DNA from 3 places in the Ruegeria sp. ANG10 genome. Region 2 is predicted to be linked to each of the others. Evidence: riboswitches for the same ligand, from Rfam matches in the RefSeq annotation. Region 2 holds a riboswitch; each other region holds the start of a gene.
What was found. Region 2 has a riboswitch for cobalamin ahead of AB1A64_RS06855 (CbtB domain-containing protein). Riboswitches for the same ligand answer to the same signal wherever they lie in the genome.
Positions count from the first base shown of each region.

Region 1: it holds a riboswitch for cobalamin, as region 2 does, so the genes downstream of both, AB1A64_RS17135 (hypothetical protein) here and AB1A64_RS06855 (CbtB domain-containing protein) in region 2, are expected to answer to the same signal.
Region 3: it holds a riboswitch for cobalamin, as region 2 does, so the genes downstream of both, AB1A64_RS15610 (DUF1636 domain-containing protein) here and AB1A64_RS06855 (CbtB domain-containing protein) in region 2, are expected to answer to the same signal.

Region 1 covers NZ_JBFCVU010000009.1:50,183-54,390, reverse strand. The annotation lists gene AB1A64_RS17145 (DNA polymerase III subunit gamma/tau) at 1-1,290, opposite strand, end outside; gene AB1A64_RS17140 (dual specificity protein phosphatase family protein) at 1,364-1,858, shown strand; gene AB1A64_RS17135 (hypothetical protein) at 1,860-2,267, opposite strand; cobalamin riboswitch at 2,350-2,571, opposite strand; gene AB1A64_RS17130 (hypothetical protein) at 2,706-3,563, shown strand; RNA gene ffs (signal recognition particle sRNA small type) at 3,596-3,694, opposite strand; gene AB1A64_RS17120 (bifunctional 2',3'-cyclic-nucleotide 2'-phosphodiesterase/3'-nucleotidase) at 3,734-4,208, opposite strand, start outside.
Region 2 covers NZ_JBFCVU010000002.1:553,848-558,055, forward strand. The annotation lists gene AB1A64_RS06840 (cobyrinate a,c-diamide synthase) at 1-82, shown strand, start outside; gene cobA (uroporphyrinogen-III C-methyltransferase) at 79-807, shown strand; gene cobF (precorrin-6A synthase (deacetylating)) at 800-1,543, shown strand; cobalamin riboswitch at 1,587-1,794, shown strand; gene AB1A64_RS06855 (CbtB domain-containing protein) at 1,830-2,000, shown strand; gene AB1A64_RS06860 (CbtA family protein) at 2,005-2,703, shown strand; gene AB1A64_RS06865 (hypothetical protein) at 2,771-3,265, shown strand; gene AB1A64_RS06870 (DUF1636 family protein) at 3,262-3,606, opposite strand; gene AB1A64_RS06875 (DUF302 domain-containing protein) at 3,748-4,206, shown strand.
Region 3 covers NZ_JBFCVU010000007.1:170,155-174,362, reverse strand. The annotation lists gene AB1A64_RS15625 (GTP-binding protein) at 1-970, shown strand, start outside; gene AB1A64_RS15620 (DUF1826 domain-containing protein) at 988-1,602, shown strand; gene AB1A64_RS15615 (DUF6525 family protein) at 1,599-1,871, shown strand; cobalamin riboswitch at 2,039-2,246, shown strand; gene AB1A64_RS15610 (DUF1636 domain-containing protein) at 2,348-2,704, shown strand; gene AB1A64_RS15605 (ABC transporter ATP-binding protein) at 2,701-3,486, shown strand; gene AB1A64_RS15600 (ABC transporter substrate-binding protein) at 3,505-4,208, shown strand, end outside.

The DNA.
Region 1 (4,208 bases), on a different contig from region 2:
CGTCTGAACCGCGGCATGCGATGGCGCCGGTATCCCGCCACCGGGTCCGCCATTTGGCGGTGCGGGCGTGTCTTGCAGACGTTTGATCAGTTCTTCCGGGCTGGGCAGATCGGCCACGTGGGTCAGGCGGATCACCGCCATCTCAGCAGTCATCATGGCATTTGGGGCGGCTGAGACCTCTTCAAGGGCTTTTAGCAACATCTGCCACATCCGGGTCAGGACTCGCATCGGCAGGGCCTCGGCCATTTGTTGACCACGCGCGCGTTCGTCCTGGGATACGGTGGGGTCATTGGCTGCGTCTGGCGTGATTTTAACAACAGAGATCCAATGGGTGATCTCTGCCAGGTCACGCAGGACGGCCAGCGGATCGGCACCTTCGGCATATTGCCCGCCCAACTCGGTCAGCGCGCCCGCGGCATCCCCGCGAAGGATCATGCCCATCAGGTCCAGTACCCGGCCACGATCAGCCAGGCCCAGCATCGCGCGGACCTGATCGGCGCTGGTTTCACCCGCCCCGTGCGAGATCGCCTGATCCAGCAGTGAGGTCGCATCCCGGGCCGAGCCTTCAGCCGCACGGGTAATCAGCGCCAGCGCGTCATCCGCGATCTGGGCATTTTCCGCCGATGCGATCTTGCTGAGCAGGTCGATCATGTCCTCGGGTTCGATCCGGCGCAGGTCGAACCGCTGACAGCGTGACAACACTGTCACCGGCACCTTGCGAATCTCGGTGGTGGCAAAGATGAACTTCACATGCTCGGGCGGTTCCTCAAGCGTCTTGAGCAGCGCGTTGAACGCGCTGGTCGACAGCATGTGGACCTCGTCGATGATATAGATCTTGTAGCGTGCGCTGGCAGCGCGATAGCGGACGCTGTCGATGATCTCTCGGATGTCATTCACACCGGTGCGGCTGGCGGCATCCATCTCCATCACGTCGACATGGCGGCCTTCCATAATGGCCACGCAATGTTCGCACTGGCCGCAGGGCTCAGTCGTTGGCTTGCCTTCACCATCCGGACCGATGCAGTTCATGCCCTTGGCGATGATCCGCGCCGTGGTGGTTTTGCCGGTGCCGCGGATGCCGGTCATGATGAAGGCCTGCGCGATCCGGTCGGCCTCGAACGCGTTTTTCAGCGTGCGCACCATTGCGTCCTGACCGACGAGATCGGCAAAGGTTTCCGGGCGGTATTTGCGGGCAAGAACCTGATAGGCGGGGCTGGGCGTGTCGTTCATGTCTGCTCTGTCGGATTCGGGTTCCGATGCAGCGTAGAGACCCCTGCCGCCCGCGTCCACAGCAGGCTTGGGAGAATTTGGGTTTGCAGCGCAGTTTGCGCATCTTACAAGCGAGCATCAGGGAGGGTTCGTAGTGAGCCAGTTCGCAATTCACTCCGTTCAGCTTGGAAACGGCACCGTTGCCTTGTCGCCCCTTCCGGGGCGCGGTGGCGCGTATACGCGGGATTTGGGAGCGATCCGCAACTGGCAGCCGGATCTTGTGATCTCGATGACCACCGAGATCGAAATGCTGCAAGAGGGCGCAGGTGGGCTGGGTGACGACCTGCGGGCACTCAATATCGAATGGGCGCACCTGCCAGTCGCGGATTTCGGCACGCCGCCCACTGAGGTTGACGCGGCGTGGGGCAGTGTCAGCCCTGCGGCGACTGATATCCTGTCCCGCGGAGGGCGGGTGCTGGTGCATTGCCGGGGCGGCTGTGGCCGGTCCGGGATGATCGTGCTGCGCCTTATGGTCGAGCATGGCGAAGACCCCGAGACAGCGTTGACCCGTTTGCGTGCGGTGCGGCCCTGCGCCGTCGAGACCGACGGCCAGATGGAATGGGCCGCCCTTGGGCGGACGCGCGACTAGATCAGAGCGCCACCTGCCGTTCTGCCTGTGCTACCGGGTTGGGCGGGATCGCTGTGACCTCAAGCATGGCGCAGGGTGGAGTGGTTAGCATGCCTGCAGGGCGTATAGTCACATCCGGGCCGAACATCATATCTGCGTAATCATCCAGCGACTCGAGGGGCACATCCTCGCTTGTTCCACAAAAGACGCGGATCAAGTCTTTTTGCGCGCGAAACCGAGCGCTGCAGCCTTGCGTGCAATAGGCCAGCTCAGTGCTGCCGTCGAACTCAAAATCAGGCGTGGTTGCCGGAACGGCAGCGTCCATCGCCTGTACGATCGCGCGCGCCATCTGTGCCAATGCCGGACAGGTTTTGCCTGTGCGTTGACAGACAGTTGCGGAATATTTGTGTGTCCTTGTCTTCCAGATCATATTGCGCCCTCCGCGCGCGGGACAGGGGCAAGGATCAGGTGTGGCAGCGTACTGACGACCTGCCCGGACGCCCCGCCCGAGTTTCGGTTTCTTGTTCGATGGCAGGTCTCCTGACTTGCGGGTCGTTGCGTTGCCGACCTTCCCAGCCTTACGGCCAGTGGTGTTTCGGCATTGCTCACCGCTTACAGTTGCGGGGGCAGTCGCGGCTTTGGTTCGTTCCGGTTTCCCGGGCAGAACCGCACCGTGTTCCCTTTTCATCCCGCCCCGGCGACCGGGGACGAGAACCATCACCCAATCGCTAGCGGGTAGGGGTGACCTGAGTCAAGCCACCTTTTGGTGGGGCAAAGTGGACGCGTGGTCATGCTGAAACAGGATTGACTTAGGGTGGCAAACGATAACGTTTGGGTGGTGAACTAATCGGTTCAGATTGAGGGCGCCATGCTGGATACCGCACAAGCTGTTTTGACCGAGGATTTTCAGTTTCCTTCGGGTTCGACCCAACTGTCGGCTAGGCTGTACCTGCCGGTGGCCGAACCCCGGACCGCTGTGGTGATTCACAGTGCCACCGGGGTGCCGCGCGACTATTACCAGCACTTTGCGCGCTGGTTGGCTGCGGAACATGGCATGGCCTGTCTGACCTATGATTACAGCGATTTTGGTCATTCGCTGAGCAGACCATTGAAGTCAGCTCAGGCCACGATGGCGGATTGGGCGCTGATCGACATGCCTGCGGCACGGGCCGAGATGCGCAGGCGATACCCCGACGCGCAGCACTGGAGCATCGGCCATTCCGTCGGCGGTATGCTGGGGCCGATTCAGCCCGATATTGATCAGATCGACCGCATGATCTGCGTCTGTGCCGGGCCGGTGACTGTGTCGGACCATCCCTGGCCTTATCGAGCGTTGGCTTTGTTGTTTTGGTACGGGCATGCGCCTCTGGCCGTGAAAGCGCTGGGTTATCTGCCGGGCAAGGCACTGGGATTCGGGTCGGACCTGCCTGCCAGCGTGTATTGGCAGTGGCGCCGCTGGTGTACTGCGCCGCGCAACTATCTGCCCGAAATTGGCGTGACCCTGCCCGAGGCCCGCTGGGCGCAGTCAGACACACCCGTGGATCTGTTCAGCTTTGAGGATGACGATCTGGTGCCAAAGAACGCGGTCTGGCGGCTGGCTGATCTGTACGGACCCAACGCACGCCGCCATTTGTTGTCTCCGGGCGAGTTCGGCCTGTCCAAGGTTGGCCATATCGGTGCATTTGCCCGGCGCAGCGCGGCGGTCTGGCCACGGCTGATTGCCTAGGCCTGTTCGCAACAATTCAATGTCGGGAGTTTAAGTGAGAGGTTGGACATCGACCCAAGCGGGGCTCGTTGTGGCTGCTTCCTTCCGGACCTGACCAGGTTGGCGAGGCGCTCGCCCGCGCCAACCTCTCGGGGTTTGATATAGGCAACGGGCGCAGGAAACACAACCCGTCAGAGCGTCAAACGGATCAGCAAAAAGCCCTCATCGTCTTCTCCGACGACGAGGGGGTCATATTCTTCAAGCTCGGCAATGTGGGTTTGTGCCTTCGGGCCGGTTCTTAACAGCACAGTCGTGCCCTGCATCGGGGCAAAGCCAAAAGGATAGGGCGCATACTGCAAGGGATCCTGCGGCAGTGCGCTGGACAGATAGTCCTGCAAGACGCGCTGAACAGGCAGATTCGGCAGCGCGATGGGTTCGGCCTGATCAACAAAGGGAAAGTGACCCCCGCCATTGGCGCGGTAATTGTTCAGTGCGACGACGAACCGTTGATCGGCGGCCATTGGTTGGCCGTCAAAGCGAATGTTGCGAATGCGCCGGTTGACGGGGTCGATCAAGTGGCCGCCAGCGTCGAACCGAGCCGGCTGAGAGAGATCAAACTGGTAAGTAAGTCCCTGTATAATATCATAATTATGTCCCGCCCTGTTG
Region 2 (4,208 bases):
TGCTGAAGGGCCGCAAACAGGATCGGTACGCGAGAACGTCACTGGCACGTTCTTTCACCTTATTGCCGAGGCTACGGCATGAGCGGTTTCGTATCCTTCATAGGTTCCGGCCCCGGTGATCCCGAGCTTTTGACCCTGAAGGCGGTCGACCGGATGCAGAAGGCAGATGCGGTGCTGTTTGACGATCTCAGCAGTGGTCCCATCCTGAGCCATGCGCATGACGATGCAGATCTGGTGGGCGTGGGCAAACGGGCCGGGCGGCCTTCACCCAAGCAGGATCACGTGAGCCGCCTATTGGTGGATTACGCCAAAACCGGTGCCCGCGTGGTGCGGTTGAAATCCGGCGACGGCGGGCTGTTCGGGCGGCTGGAAGAAGAGTTGGTTGCCCTGCGTGCTGCAGGGATCGAATATGAAATCATCCCTGGCATCCCTTCGGCGGTTGCAGCTGCGGCAGCGGCGGGAATCCCCCTGACACGACGCCTGACCGCGCGGCGGGTGCAATTTGTCACTGGCCACGATGTCAGTGGCAAACTGCCCGAAGATCTAAACCTGCCCGCGCTGGCCGATCCGGATGCAACGACTGTGGTGTTCATGGGCAAACGGACCTTTCCCCTGTTGGTAAATGCGCTGCATGAGCATGGCCTGCCGCTGGAGACACCTGCCCTAATGGCCGAATCCGTATCGACTCCCGACCAGAGCCTGCATCGTGCAACCATCGGCGCGCTGTCGGAAAAGCTGGAGGCCGAGATCGGTACAGCCCCGGCCCTGATCCTGTATGGCCCGCTGGCAGAGTTCGATGATGATTGACCTGACGCTGATCGGAATTGGCACCGGCAACCCGGATCACGTTACGTTTCAGGGTGCAAAAGCCATTCGCGATGCCGACCTGATTCTGATCCCGCGCAAGGGCGAGAACAAGGCCGATCTGGCTGGGCTGCGTGAAGAGATCATTGCAGCTGTGTCTGACACTCCGCCGCAGATCACCTATTTCGATATTCCCAAGCGCCGGGCCGACGATGGTTATCTGCGCGGGGTCGACGACTGGCATGATGCCATTGCCCTGCGCTGGCACGAGGCGATTGCGGCCCACCCTAATGCGCGGCATGTGGCGCTGCTGATCTGGGGCGACCCGTCGCTTTATGACAGCTCGCTGCGAATCGCGTCGCGGCTGGACCCTCAGCCCACGACACGGGTGATCCCCGGCATCACTGCGCTGCAGGCATTGACGGCCGCCCACGCCATCCCGATCAATGATCTGGGCGCGCCTTATGTTGTGACCACTGGACGGCGGATCAGGGATGAAGGCTGGCCAGCAAATGCCTCGAAAGTGGCGGTAATGTTGGATGGCGAGTGTTCATTTCAAACCCTGGACATGACCGATTATGACATCTGGTGGGGTGCCTATGTCGGCATGAAAGAGGAAATCCTGATCAAAGGCGCTTTGACCGATGTGGCGCAGGAGATTCTGGACACCCGCGCCAAGGCACGCGCCGATCATGGTTGGATCATGGATATCTATTTGCTGAAAAAGCGCGTGATCTGACCTAAAAGGTCGCAAATGACGATTGCACCAGCGGCACCATAGAGGCTAAATGAAGGCGTCTGGTCCTGCCGGAGACATCCGGATGCTAAGAGGGAATGTGGTGCGACTGCCGTGGCAGTCAATTCCATAGCCGCCCCCGCGACTGTAAGCGGAGAGCCCCTGTTCAACCAGCCACTCCTGTTCTCAGGGGGAAGGCGAACAGAGGCATAGACCCGCAAGCCAGGAGACCTGCCAGGCGACAATTGTAACACCGGCCGTCGGGTGCGACGGCAAAGGAGAATTAAAGATGGCAACACAAACGCAAACAGTATCCGCCTCGCGCGCTGGTATCCTTCCGGTCATGTTCGCGGTGGTTCTGGGTCTGGGTATCATCACCCTGACCGGTCACGTACAGGCCGCGGCGCTGCACGACGCAGCACACGACGTGCGCCACGCGACCGGCTTCCCCTGCCACTAAGACCATGTTCAGTCGTATACTGACCAGCGCGTTGTTCGCTGGTGCTGCAGCGGGGCTGATTGCCGCCTTGCTGCAGTTGGTCTTTGTGCAACCTGTTTTGCTGCACGCAGAGCTTTACGAATCCGGTGAGCTGGTGCATTTCGGAGCCGAGGCCGTCTCGGCGCATCCCGAATTGCCGGGCATGTTCTCGGAACTGACCCGTGACGCGCTGAGCGTCATCTTCACCATGCTGACCTACACCGGCTATGCGCTGCTGATGGTCGCGCTGATGTCCGTGGCCGAAGGCCAAGGCCACACGATTGATGGCCGTATCGGTGTTTTGTGGGGTCTAGCTGGTTTTATAGCCTTTCATCTGGCGCCCGGCTTTACTCTGGCGCCTGAGGTGCCTGGTGTTGCGGCCGCTGACGTCTATGCCCGTCAGGTCTGGTGGTTCGCCACGGTTGGTGCCGCACTTGTTGCGCTGTGGTTGATCGCCTTTGGCGGCAACTTGATCAGCTATGTGATCGCAGCGGTTCTGTTGATGGCACCGCATCTGATCGGCGCGCCCGAACCGGATGTGTTCACCGGCCCCGTCCCAACCGAGATCGGCGCCCTGTTCGCCGCCCGTGCCTTGGGCATCGGTCTGGTGGCCTGGGTTCTGGTCGGTGCCTTTGCCGGGTATTTCTGGCAAAGCGAAGGCAAACGCGTCGAAGCAGCGGCCTGATTCTCTCACATAATGACGCGCCGGGTTCTGCCCGGCGCGTTTCTTTTTGCCCTTAAGGAAAGAAAAAATGGCACGCTCACTTGCCCTTTTTGCAATCGGCCTTGTGTTCGGTGGTGGTGCTGGTTTTGTGCTGGCGGCGGCCAATGGCGTCACGTTTGACGGCCACGATCATGGCGATCCGTCCCATCACGGCGGCGCGCATGCCGAAGCAATGGCCCATGACCATTCGACCACGGTAAACCTGCCCGCAGGGGCGGACGCCCCCAGCGTTGCAATCGCACTGACCCAGGACCCGATGGCCGGGTGGAACCTGCACGTCATGCCGCAGAATTTCCGATTTGCCCCGGAAAACGCGTCAACAGCCGACGTAAACGGCGAAGGCCACGCGCATGTTTACATCAATGGCGAGAAATTGGCCCGTCTTTACGGCAACTGGATACACATCCCCGACCTGCCGAAGGGAGAGGTCGAGGTTTCGGTATCGCTGAACGCAAACAGCCACAGCGCACTGACGGTCGACAACATACCGGTCAGCGCAGCCGTGACCGTTCAGGTCGATTAAAGCGCCGGTATCCGCGCGCGCAAACACATCCGAAGTCGCCCGCAGGGTCGGGCGTCTTCGATCCAACCTGCGGGACTGGCCAGATAGGCTTTGCAGGTCGCGGCGATGTCTTCGGCATCCGTAACGATATTGACCCCCGAAAACACGTAAGACGCCCGCCCTGCGGCCTGCAATGCCAATGCGGTCGGCTCAGCGCAGCCACTGAAACAGGCGTGATCCGAGACGTCGACCCGACCATTCAGCCCTGCACGCACCAGCGCGTCGTCCACGGCCTGCCTCTCGGCCACTCGGTCACGCGTTCCCGCACAACTGCTGCAAATCAATAGGCGTATCGGGTCCACGTGTGGCCTCGTGTTTGATGGTTTCCATGTTTCTGCGGCTTTCTGGACGTCGGCGCAATCCTGAATACGCACGGAAATGTGCGTGCGCGGAACCCGGATTTCTGGCATCACTCAGACAGTCACATTGAACGAGGCACCGTCATGCGCGCGCTTTTGGGTTTGCTCTGTCTTCTCGCCCTGCCTGTCCGGGCCGATGAACCATTGTCGGGTTGGGCAGTGTATCCAACCGTCAAAAGCTATGAGGAACTGGTCGCGGATACGAAGGCTGCCGTAAAAGATAACGGGCTGATCGTGGTCACGCAGGCTGGTCCGACCAAGGCGGCTGCGGCCCGTGGCATCATCATACCCGGCAATCTGGTGATCGGTGCTTTTAACAACGACTATGCCGTGCGCGTTTTGGAAACCTCAGTCAGTGCCATGATCGAAGCGCCGATCCGCTTTTACGTGACCGAAAACGACGACGGCACCGCCACCCTGTCCTACAAAACGCCCAGCTTTGTTTTTGCCCCTTATGTCTATGAGGGCGGAGAGCTTTTGCGCGATATTGCCCAAGAACTTGACACAAAGTTTCAGGCAGTGGCGGAATCCGCCGCCAAATAGTC
Region 3 (4,208 bases), on a different contig from region 2:
TTTGGAGGAAGTCCGGCGCCTCGCTGCGGAAGGACGTTTTGACTACCTGCTGATTGAGTCCACAGGCATTTCTGAACCCTTGCCCGTGGCAGCAACTTTCGATTTCCGGGATGAAGCTGGCGACAGCTTGTCCGACGTGGCGCGGCTCGACACCATGGTAACGGTTGTCGATGCGGTGAACTTGCTGAACGATTTCTCGTCCCACGATTTCCTGCGAGACCGAGGCGAAACGATGGGTGAGGAAGACGAGCGAACGCTGGTCCACTTGCTTACGGATCAAATAGAATTCTCTGATGTCGTGGTTCTGAACAAGGTTGATGATGCAGGGCCGGAAAAAGTTGATGCGGCCCGCAAGATCATCCGCAGTCTGAATGCAGATGCCGAGATCATCGAGACCAACCACTCGGAAGTTGCCGCAGAAAAGATCCTGGACACTGGCCTCTTTGACTTCGAGCAAGCCCATGAACACCCAATGTGGGCAAAGGAACTGTACGGATTTGCCGACCACGTGCCTGAGACTGAGGAATACGGGGTTGCGTCATACGTTTACCGGGCGCGACTTCCGTTCGTTCCCGAACGCATTTTAGACGTTCTCAACGGTGATCTGCCAGGGGTGATCCGGGCCAAAGGCCACTTTTGGATTTCAACACGCCCCGACTGGGTGGCTGAATTTTCACTCGCCGGTGCATTGTCCAGCGTCAAACCACTCGGCACTTGGTGGGCATCGGTGCCCGAAGAGCTACGCCCCACACATGACAGCGCTCGCGCCTATATGCAGGCCCACTGGCAAGAGCCGTGGGGCGACCGCCGTCAAGAGATCGTTTTCATCGGTGCCAGTATCGACTGGCCGGGGTTGAAGGCACGATTGGACAATTGCCTTATGCCAGCAGTTACGGCGGCAGGGCCCGACAATTTGCCGGACCTTCCTGACCCCTTCCCGATTTGGCGCCGGGTAGAGGATGCCGCATGAACTTCGTCAGAAAACCCGTGAAAGACAAGGTCACCGGTGTGAGCTTCGCAGATGATCCAGCGTCGCTCCGCACTTTTGCACAGCCAAGCTGTGCCGCTATGATTTGGCGCCGGCGAACCCCGCCGGAAATGCAACGCTGGCTTGACCGGCTTGACCCCGAAGCTTTGCCAAGTGGGCGCGTCATTCTTCCGCCAAGCGCCATTCAAACGACCGTGGGACAACTCTGCGATATCTCCGGCTTGGCTGACGGCCCAGAAAAAGCGTGGCTTCAGGACGATATCTCTTCTCTGGCCGATATCTTCTGTGAATTGATGAACGCCAAGTTCCTGCGGCTGCGGCTGGATGTTGTCACTACCAATGCTTGCCGTAAATTCCATACCGATGCGGTCACCGCCAGGTTGGTCTGCACCTATCGTGGCACTGGAACACAATATGGCACTTCGACCGATGGAAGCGATCCCAAGCGAGTGTTCACCGTTCAGACCGGCGCGCCGATCCTGCTTCGGGGAACACTCTGGCCCGAGCGACCATCGTCAGGGGTGGTGCACCGCTCACCTCCGATCGAAGGTACCAATGAAACCCGTCTCGTCTTGGTTTTGGACCCAGTGCAAAATCCGGAAACCGAAGCATGAGACGTAACCTCGGGCAATGCAGCTTACGCCGCAAGCGGCGATCAAGCGATCCGATGGATGCGTTTGACGGCCTTCCAGCCCCGTTGCGACAGTGGTTGTCAGAAGCGGCATTGCCATGGTCCCCGGTATCCGCGCGCCGTATCTGGTCAAAATCGCGGGCCAAGGGGCTTTCATCAGAAGAAACGCTCATGTCGCTCAGTCGGGCCGAAGCTAGAACGCTCGCGCGCGACCGACAATCGACTGCGTTCAAATTGAATTCCCAGACCTGAAGGACAAAAAATGCCACTTCTATCACAGCCTGCTGTCGCAACGCCTGCGGCTTTAGAGGCTGCTCTTGCAGTCACTACACATGAGACAGATTTCGAAACTGTGAGCGTTTGAGTTCCGGTCGAAAGGTTGTTGTTTCAAATCGTGATTGACATGGCCCCCAGTCTAAGACAAGCAAGGGCCAGATGGTTCCCGATGGTCCGCCCAAGGGATGAAAAGGGAATACGGTGCGGTTCGCCACTTTGGCGCCAAATCCGTGACTGCCCCCGCAACTGTAAGCGGTGAGCGACGCCAAAATCCACTGGCCATTAGGCCGGGAAGGTTGGCCAAGCATCGACCCGCAAGTCAGGAGACCTGCCATCACATGTTCAACCAACCCGGGGCGGGGCGTCCTGGAAGGAGGCTTTGATGGCACGTCTGAAACGTGTGTACATGATCGGCACCTTCTGTCCGCGCTTGGCTTCAAGCGGAGCGGACAATGCCGGAAACACCTGACCATTTCCTTCTGATCTGCTCGACCTGCACCGGGGCATTGCCTGTTGATGCCGTGCGCAATGCGTTGACCGGCAGGTTGCCAACCGGGTTCGCAGTGCGCACCGTTACCTGCATGGCGGGCTGCGCGCGACCAACGACCGTCGGATTTCAGGCCGCTGGCAAAGCTCAGTACCTGTTCGGCGATATTGAAACTGCCGAAGATGTCGACGCGTTGGCGGAATTCGCACATCAGTACCGCAACGTCGCAGACGGTTGGACCAACGCGACGGACCGGCCGCAACCACTATTTACAAAAACCCTTTCTCGTTTGCCTCGAATTCAATTGGAGGAGCCATCATGACGACCTCATCTTTTCTGGTTGCGCGTGATCTCGAATATTATGCGCTCAATGGTGACGTTCTTCTGCAAGGCGTCTCGTTTGAATTGGCCGAGGGCGCGATACTGGCAATTGCCGGTCCGAATGGGGCGGGAAAAACCACGCTTTTGAACCTTCTGTGCGGGGCGGCTGAGATTGTATTGGGCAATGTATTGGTCAAGGAACGCAGCCTGAAACATATGCCCGCTATGGAACGTGCCCGCATGATCGCGGTTGTGGGCCAGCAAGAGCAGCCGGATGGCAGGTTGCTATTGCGGGACTATGTTGCCATGGGCCAGATTCCGATCTGGGCCGACCGATCCGCAGTTGAACATGCCAGGGAACTGAACAGAATCCTTGACCTGACCGACCTTGGTGCGCTGGCAGACAAGCGCATGGCGGTACTGTCCGGGGGCGAACGTCAACGCGCGCATATCGCCCGAGCTCTGGCACAGAACCCATCGTTGTTATTTCTGGATGAGCCGACCAACCATCTCGATCCGGATGCCAAGGGTCGGATGCTGTCTCTGGTCGCCGAACTGGGCATCACGGTTGTGATGATTGTCCATGATCTGGTCATGATCCCGGAATTCGCCACCCACGTGGCCCTGATGAAATCTACGCGGCTCACGGGATTTGGCCCCGTGGCCGAAGTGCTGACCCCCGAGCGGGTCCGCGATACTTTTGGCGTTGAATACCTGTGCTTTCACCACGAAGGCCGCGTGATTCCAGCGCTGGATATCCGTAAATCCACAATCTCAACCTAAACCAAGGAACATTCCCCAATGAAACACATCTGGTCCGTGACGCTGGTCACAGCCATGGCAGGCGGTGCGTCCGCCCACGAGGTCACCGTCGACAACTGCGGAGCGCCGCTGGTGTTCGAAACCCAGCCTGAGCGTCTGGTTGTGCATGACATGAACATGACCGATATGGCCTTCGCGTTGGGCCTGCAGGACAAAATCGTCGGACTGACCGGCATCACCGGCTGGTACAAAACCAGCCCGGAATTCGACACCCTGCGCGGTGATATCCCCGAACTGGCACCGAAATACCCAACTGTCGAAAACCTTGTTGCCGTGGAGCCCGACCTGTTTTTTGCTGGCTGGTATTACGGCATGAAACCAGGCGGAGATGTGACCCCGGATACGCTGGAGCCCTTTGGTATCAAAACCATGATCCTGACCGAAAGCTGTGTGCATCTGGACAAGGATCGCCCCGAAGCCAGCATGAACCTGCTATTCAATGACGTCCTGCGCCTGGGTCAGGTCATGCACGTCGAAGACAAGGCCGAGGCGCTGGTCACGGGCTGGAAAGACGAACTCTCAGCGATCGAAGCGCAGACTGCCGACCTGGCGAAACCCCGCGTTTTCTTGCTGGACGGCCCGGCGGACGCGCCATTCACCGCAGGTAAGTTCGCCATCCCCGATGCTATGATTGCTGCCGCGGGTGGTGAAAACGTGACCCACGACATGGAAACAAGCTGGGG